Regions from separate parts of the Streptomyces sp. GLSS-08 genome, predicted to be linked through region 1. Evidence: riboswitches for the same ligand, from Rfam matches in the RefSeq annotation. Region 1 holds a riboswitch; each other region holds the start of a gene.
What was found. A riboswitch is a leader RNA that binds a small molecule or an ion and turns the genes downstream of it on or off. The one in region 1 is predicted to bind cobalamin.
Positions count from the first base shown of each region.

Region 2: linked by a shared signal. The riboswitch ahead of AC0ZLC_RS14440 (ribonucleoside-diphosphate reductase subunit alpha) and the one ahead of AC0ZLC_RS07255 (CbtB domain-containing protein) in region 1 are both predicted to bind cobalamin.
Region 3: linked by a shared signal. The riboswitch ahead of AC0ZLC_RS27130 (cobalamin biosynthesis protein) and the one ahead of AC0ZLC_RS07255 (CbtB domain-containing protein) in region 1 are both predicted to bind cobalamin.

Region 1 covers NZ_JBWJAQ010000003.1:386,349-388,538, forward strand. Annotated here, with positions in the region: gene AC0ZLC_RS07245 (four-helix bundle copper-binding protein) at 1-204, shown strand, start outside; gene AC0ZLC_RS07250 (histidine phosphatase family protein) at 388-999, opposite strand; cobalamin riboswitch at 1,125-1,285, shown strand; gene AC0ZLC_RS07255 (CbtB domain-containing protein) at 1,323-1,544, shown strand; gene AC0ZLC_RS07260 (CbtA family protein) at 1,570-2,190, shown strand, end outside.
Region 2 covers NZ_JBWJAQ010000007.1:87,175-89,364, forward strand. Annotated here, with positions in the region: gene mctP (monocarboxylate uptake permease MctP) at 1-310, shown strand, start outside; partial or broken gene AC0ZLC_RS14435 (GNAT family N-acetyltransferase) at 401-571, shown strand; cobalamin riboswitch at 636-794, shown strand; gene AC0ZLC_RS14440 (ribonucleoside-diphosphate reductase subunit alpha) at 923-2,190, shown strand, end outside.
Region 3 covers NZ_JBWJAQ010000018.1:68,084-70,273, reverse strand. Annotated here, with positions in the region: gene AC0ZLC_RS27140 (inorganic phosphate transporter) at 1-268, shown strand, start outside; gene AC0ZLC_RS27135 (hypothetical protein) at 281-502, shown strand; cobalamin riboswitch at 642-782, shown strand; gene AC0ZLC_RS27130 (cobalamin biosynthesis protein) at 890-1,843, shown strand; gene AC0ZLC_RS27125 (cobyric acid synthase) at 1,840-2,190, shown strand, end outside.

The DNA.
Region 1 (2,190 bases):
GAGGTGTGCGACGCGACGTGCCGCATGCTGTCCGAGCAGTCGGGCCTGGACGAGGCGGGCATGCGCGTCCAGCTGGAGTGGTGCCGGGACGTCTGCCTGGAGTGCGCCGACGTCTTCGACGACCACCCCGGTGCGCAGGGCAGTGCGAAGGCCTGCCGTGAGTGCGCCCAGGCCTGCATGGACTTCATGGCCACGCTCCGCTGAGGCGGGCCGCCACCCCGTCGGCACGCCGCCGGCACCGGGGGCACCCCGGGCGGCCCGGGGTGCCCGGGCGCCGACGGTACCGGCGGCCTGCCGCCGGGCACCACATCGGTGCGGGTCCCGGTCCGCGTCAGGCGGGCGCGGGTGCCGGTCCGCGTCACGCGGGCGCTGGTCTTCGGTCCGCGTCTACCGGTGCGCTTCCCGGTCCGCGCCACACCGGTCCGCGTCCCGGTCCGGCAGCGGGCGTCCGGCGCGCACGTTCCAGCGGTTCGAGCGCCCGCTGAGCTCCGTGGCGGTCAGCGGCGGTACGTCGATCCGCCAGAACGCGGACTCCGGCGCCCCGAGAGCCCGTACCAGCGCGGCCCGTACGACCTCCGGCTCCACGACGGCGACGACGCGCCCCGCGTGCTCCGCGGCCCTGTCCAGCCGACGGGCGACCCGGTCGCAGAAGTCCCGCACCGACTCCCCGCCGTGCGGAGCGGACCCCGGGTCCGCCAGCCAGCGCGCGACCGCGTCCGGTTCCTTCGCGCCCACCTCGTCCAGCGTCGCGCCGCGCCAGCGGCCCACGTCGAGACCGGCGAGCTCCGCCACCTCGACCGCGTCAAGACCGAGCGCGCCGGCGGTGTCCCGGCAGCGCACGCTGGGGGAGACCCACCGCTCACCCGCGGCCGTGAACATGTCCGCGGCAGTCCGGGCGAGCCGCAGTCCGCCGGTGTCCGCGGGACAGCCGTCGTCGAAGCGGGCCTCGCGGAGCGCCGCGCTCGACGCTGCTGAGATCAAGGTCACTCGGGTCGTCATGGATCCGCTCTCGTGATCGAAATGCCGCCGCGCCCGCAGCCGAACGCCGTGTGCAGAGCGGGAGTTGGCCGTGGTCCTGAACCCCGGGGCGCACGCTGTGCCTCCCGTGCGCCCTTGGCCGGGCCTCCGCTTCGCGGTACGGTCTCGACGATATTGACGACGGTACGGCGGAAGCCCGGTGAGAATCCGGCACGGTCGCGCCACTGTAAGCCCCGCAACAGCCGCTCCCGCCAGGGGTGGTGAAGGCAGGGCAAGTCAGACCCGCAGCCGTCGTCCTGTGCACCACCACGATGGGACGCGAGTTCCCCAGGAGGTCCTGCCACATGGCGCAGTCCGTCGCTCAGCCGACCGCCACTCCCACCGCCGTTCCCGCCAAGCTGCCGATCGGCGCGATCGCTCCCTGGGCGGTCTTCTTCGGCATCCTGATGCTGGTCCTGCTCTACTTCGTCGGCGCCGAACAGGGCGCCACCGCGCTCGTCTCGGGCGAGAACGTGCACGAGTGGGTGCACGACGCCCGCCATCTGCTCGGCTTCCCCTGCCACTGACGGCGACGAGGAAGCGTACGAGCCGATGAACTCAGCAACAGTCAGAAACCTCCTGGTGCGCGGCATGCTGGCGGGTCTCGCCGCCGGCCTGCTCGCCCTCGCCGTCGCGTACTTCCTCGGTGAGTCCCGCGTGGACGCGGCGATCGCGTACGAGGAATCGCACGCGCACCACCACGAACACGGCGTGGAGACGGTGACCCGCACCATGCAGTCCACCGGTGGCCTGGCCACCGGCGTCCTCGTCTACGGCATCGCCTTCGGCGGCATCGCCGCTCTCGCGTACTGCTTCGCCCTCGGACGGATCGGCCGCTTCGGGCCCCGGGCGAGTGCGCTGCTGCTGTCGACGGCGGGCCTGGTCGCGGTCTACGTCGTGCCGTTCCTCAAGTACCCGGCCAACCCGCCGTCCGTCGGCGACGCCGACACCATCGGCAAGCGGACGACGCTGTACTTCCTCATGGTCCTGCTCAGCGTGCTGCTTGCCGTCGCGACCGTGATCCTGGGCAAGCGCCTCGCACCGCGGCTGGGCAACTGGAACGCGACGCTGGCCGCCGGGGCGTTCTTCGTCGTCGCCGTCGCTCTTGCGTACGCGTTCCTCCCGGCGGTCGACGAGGTGCCGAGGGACTTCTCGGGCACCCTGCTGTGGCAG
Region 2 (2,190 bases), on a different contig from region 1:
GGCGCTCCTCGCGGGCTGGGCGGTCGGCATGGCCTACGGCACCCTCGCCGCGTACGGGGTCGCCTCCCCGACGCAGAAGCACTTCGGCGGCAGCTCCAAGGAGATCCCCGGCATCGGGGAGATCGGCTACATCGGTCTGACGGCCTTCGTGCTGAACGTCGTGGTGACGGTGGTGCTGACCTTCGTCCTGCGCGCGGCGAAGGCCCCCGACGGTGTGGACGAGACGTCGCCCGCGGACTACACGGCGGACGCCGGGGACCCGGGCGTCCCCACGGAACTCCCGAAGGCCACGGCAGACATCGCCCACTGAGTCCCGCGCGTCGGACGACGGGCCGCCGGGGTGAACCGGCGGCCCGTCGTCGTCCGTTTCCGGCAGACTCGGCCGCATGGACATCCTCATCGGACACGGGCCACTGAGGGGTGTTTCCGCGTCGTGCTCTCCACCCAGCGCACCATGCGCGCCCACCGCGTCCACGAGCGGCTCGGTTTCACCCGAGCCCCCGCGCGCGACTGGAACCCGGTCCCGGACCTCGACGACATCCTGCTGCCGACGTACGAGCTGACGCTCTGACAGCGGCGGTGCCGACGGCGGCCTCCCTGCCGACTGCCACCCTCCGGAGCCGACACGACACAACATGTGGGGGCGCATCGGCGGCCCGGCACAAGATGTATGCTCATGCTCGCTGTCGCCGCAGGGGAATCCGGTGCGAATCCGGAACTGTCCCGCAACGGTGTACTTGTGCGTGTTCGCGCACACGGTCAGTCCGAGGACCTGCCGGCAGTGCGCCCGGTCCGTCCGGTCCGGGTGCCCAGACGTCCGGGCCTCGTGGAATGGGCCGGTGGACGCACGCGTACCCGTGCGGGACGACGTGTGCCCCGCTGCCCTCCCGAAGGCCCCGTGCCGAGCGAGGGAGAGCCCCACGTGACCATCGCGCCAGCCGATCCGGCGACACCGCCCGCGACATCGGCCCAGCCGGACGGTCCCGGTGCCGCACTGTTGCGGACCCTGACCGACCTCACCGCCGACCTCCCCGACGCCGACCCCGGCCGGGTCGCCGCCGCCGCGCTGCGCGGCCGGTCCGCGCGGGCGGACGAGGCGGAACTGCGCGAACTGGCCACCGAGGCCGCGGCGGGACTCATCTCCGAGGACCCGGTCTACTCACGCCTGGCCGCGCGGCTGCTGACGATCAGCATCGCCGCCGAGGCCGCCTCGCAGGGCGTCACGTCCTTCTCCGGCTCCGTCGCCGTCGGGCACCGGGAGGGACTGATCGCCGACCGCACCGCCGAGTTCGTCCGCCTGCACGCGGCACGTCTCGACGCGCTCGTCGACGTCGCGGGCGACGACCGCTTCGGCTACTTCGGCCTGCGCACCCTGCACAGCCGCTATCTGCTCCGGCACCCGATCACCCGGCGCGTGATCGAGACCCCGCAGTTCTTCATGCTGCGCGTCGCCTCCGGTCTCGCCGAGGACGACACCTCCCGCGCCGTCGACGAAGTGGCCGCGCTCTACGGTCTGATGAGCCGGCTCGACTACCTGCCCTCCTCCCCCACGCTGTTCAACTCCGGCACCCGACACCCGCAGATGTCGTCCTGCTACCTCCTCGACTCCCCGCTGGACGAGCTGGACTCCCTCTACGACCGCTACCACCAGGTGGCCCGCCTCTCCAAGCACGCCGGCGGCATCGGTCTGTCCTACTCCCGCATCCGTTCCCGCGGTTCGCTGATCCGCGGCACGAACGGGCACTCCAACGGCATCGTGCCGTTCCTGAAGACGCTGGACGCCTCGGTCGCCGCGGTGAACCAGGGCGGCCGGCGCAAGGGTGCCGCCGCGGTCTACCTGGAGACCTGGCACTCCGACATCGAGGAGTTCCTGGAACTGCGCGACAACACCGGGGAGGACGCCCGCCGTACGCACAACCTCAACCTCGCGCACTGGATCCCCGACGAGTTCATGCGCCGGGTCGACGCGAACGGCGTCTGGTCGCTGTTCTCGCCGTCCGACGTGCCCGAGCTGGTCGACCTGTGGGGCGAGGAGTTCGACGCCGCGTACCGCAGGGCCGAGGAGGCGGGGCTGGCCAGGAAGACGATCCCCGCCCGCGACCTGTACGGCCGGATGATGCGCACCCTGGCGCAGACCGGCAACGGCTGGATGACGTTCAAGGACGCCGCCAACCGCACCGCCAACCAGAC
Region 3 (2,190 bases), on a different contig from region 1:
GCAGGGCACCTGGGGCATCGTCACCACGGGCGTGCTGCTCGTGGCCGGCGCCGGTGTCATCTGGACGCTCTCGCGCCGCCAGCCGGTCACCATGGCCAACGTCAACGACGGCCAGGCCGAGCCCGCGGGCGTCGTGACCGCCGCGATCGCCGCGGTCACCCCGCCGCCGGCCGGCCCGGTCGCCACGGCCGACATCGGTCTGACGGCCACCATCCCGGCCCCGGACGCCGGCACCCCCACCGAGCCCACCCGCCCGGCCACGGTCTAAGGAACGAACAGCATGAACATCGACTGGGCAGCCCTCGGCTCCGTCTTCGGAGCCAGCCTCGTGGTCACCGTGGCCCTCGTCGGCCTCTTCACCCTCGGCATCGTCGGCCTCTCCAAGCGCGAGTCCGGGGCCACGCAGGGCGGTTCCGCCGCCCTCGCGGTGACCGGCGCGTACGCCTGCTTCGCCGCGTGCGCGGCGGCGGTGGCGTACGGCATCTACCTGATCGTCGCCTGACGACCGGGCTGAAACCCGACAAAAACCGAACAACGCGGCATCACTTCACGTGGGGTGCGGGACGGAACACCGTCCCGCACCCCACCTGCGTGTGGGGCTTCGCACACTCTCCCTTCGCAGGTCAACAGCAAGTTGACGGCTGTTCTGACCCCGTGGTGGACTGCCGGAGCCAACTACGGCGGCAGGAGAGGAAGCCGGTGCGAATCCGGCGCGGTCCCGCCACTGTCACCGGGGAAGAACGCCCCCGGGAGCCAGGAACTCTCACCGCCGGTCTCTTCGAACCAGGGCGCGGACACCCTGAGTGAGGACATATCGCCATGCGCGGCTGCCCGTTGCGGGTCCTGACGAGTACGAGGGTGCTGCCGCACCCCACAGCGGGCTGAGCCCGTGCGTGCCGATCGCGTCTTCGCGTACGGCGCCACCGCCGGCCTCCTCGGCGACCTGCTCCTCGGCGACCCCCGCCGCGGGCACCCGGTCGCCGCGTTCGGGCGGGCCGCGGGCGCCGTGGAACGGGTGCTGTGGCGCGACCACCGCGGATGGGGCGCGCTGCACACCGCGGTGTGCGCCGGTGGCGCCGCCGCTCTCGCGGCCCTCGCGAGCCACCGCGTGCACACTTCCCCCGCCGCCTCCGTCGCGCTGACCGCCGCCGCCACCTGGGCCGTCGTCGGGGGCACCTCCCTCGGCCGGGAGGCCAGGACCGTCGGCGGTGCGCTGGCCGCCGGCGACGTCGACGCCGCCCGCGAGCGGCTGCCCCACCTGTGCGGGCGGGATCCGCAGGCGCTGGACACCGACGGGATCGCCCGGGCCGTGGTCGAGTCCGTCGCCGAGAACACCTCCGACGCCGTCGTGGGCGCCCTGGTCTGGGGCGCCGTCGGCGGTGTGCCCGGGCTCGTCGCCTTCCGGGCCGTGAACACGCTGGACGCGATGGTCGGGCACAGGTCCGCCAGGTACCGCCGCTACGGGTGGGCCTCCGCACGGCTCGACGACGTCGCCGGCTGGCCGGGGGCCCGGCTGACCGCCGTACTCGCGGCCGTCGCGGGCGGCGATCCGCGCGGTGCCGTGCGCGCCTGGCGTGCCGACGCCGCCAGGCACCCGAGCCCCAACGCCGGTCCCGTGGAGGCCTCCTTCGCGGGGGCGCTGGGCGTACGGCTGGGCGGGACCCTCTCGTACGGAGGGCGGGTCGAGCACCGGCCCGTGCTGAACGGCGACGGGCGGGCCGTGTCCGTCCGCGACATCGAGCGGGCCGTACGGCTGTCCCGGCGGGTGAGCGGGCTCGCGCTGGGCGTGTGCGTCGCCGGGCGGCTGCTCGCGCAGGGACTCACGAAGGGGCGTACCCGATGAGCGGCGGACTGCTGATCGCCGGCACCACCTCCGACGCCGGCAAGAGCGTCGTGACCGCCGGGATCTGCCGGTGGCTGGTGCGCCAGGGCGTGAAGGTGGCGCCCTTCAAGGCGCAGAACATGTCCCTCAACTCGTTCGTCACGCGCGAGGGGGCGGAGATCGGGCGGGCGCAGGCCATGCAGGCGCAGGCCGCCCGCGTGGAGCCGACCGCGCTGATGAACCCGGTGCTGCTCAAGCCGGGGAGCGACCGCAGCAGCCAGGTCGTGCTCATGGGGAAGCCGGTGGGCGAGATGAGTGCGCGCGGCTACCACGGGGGCCGCCAGGAGGCACTGCTCGGGACCGTGCTG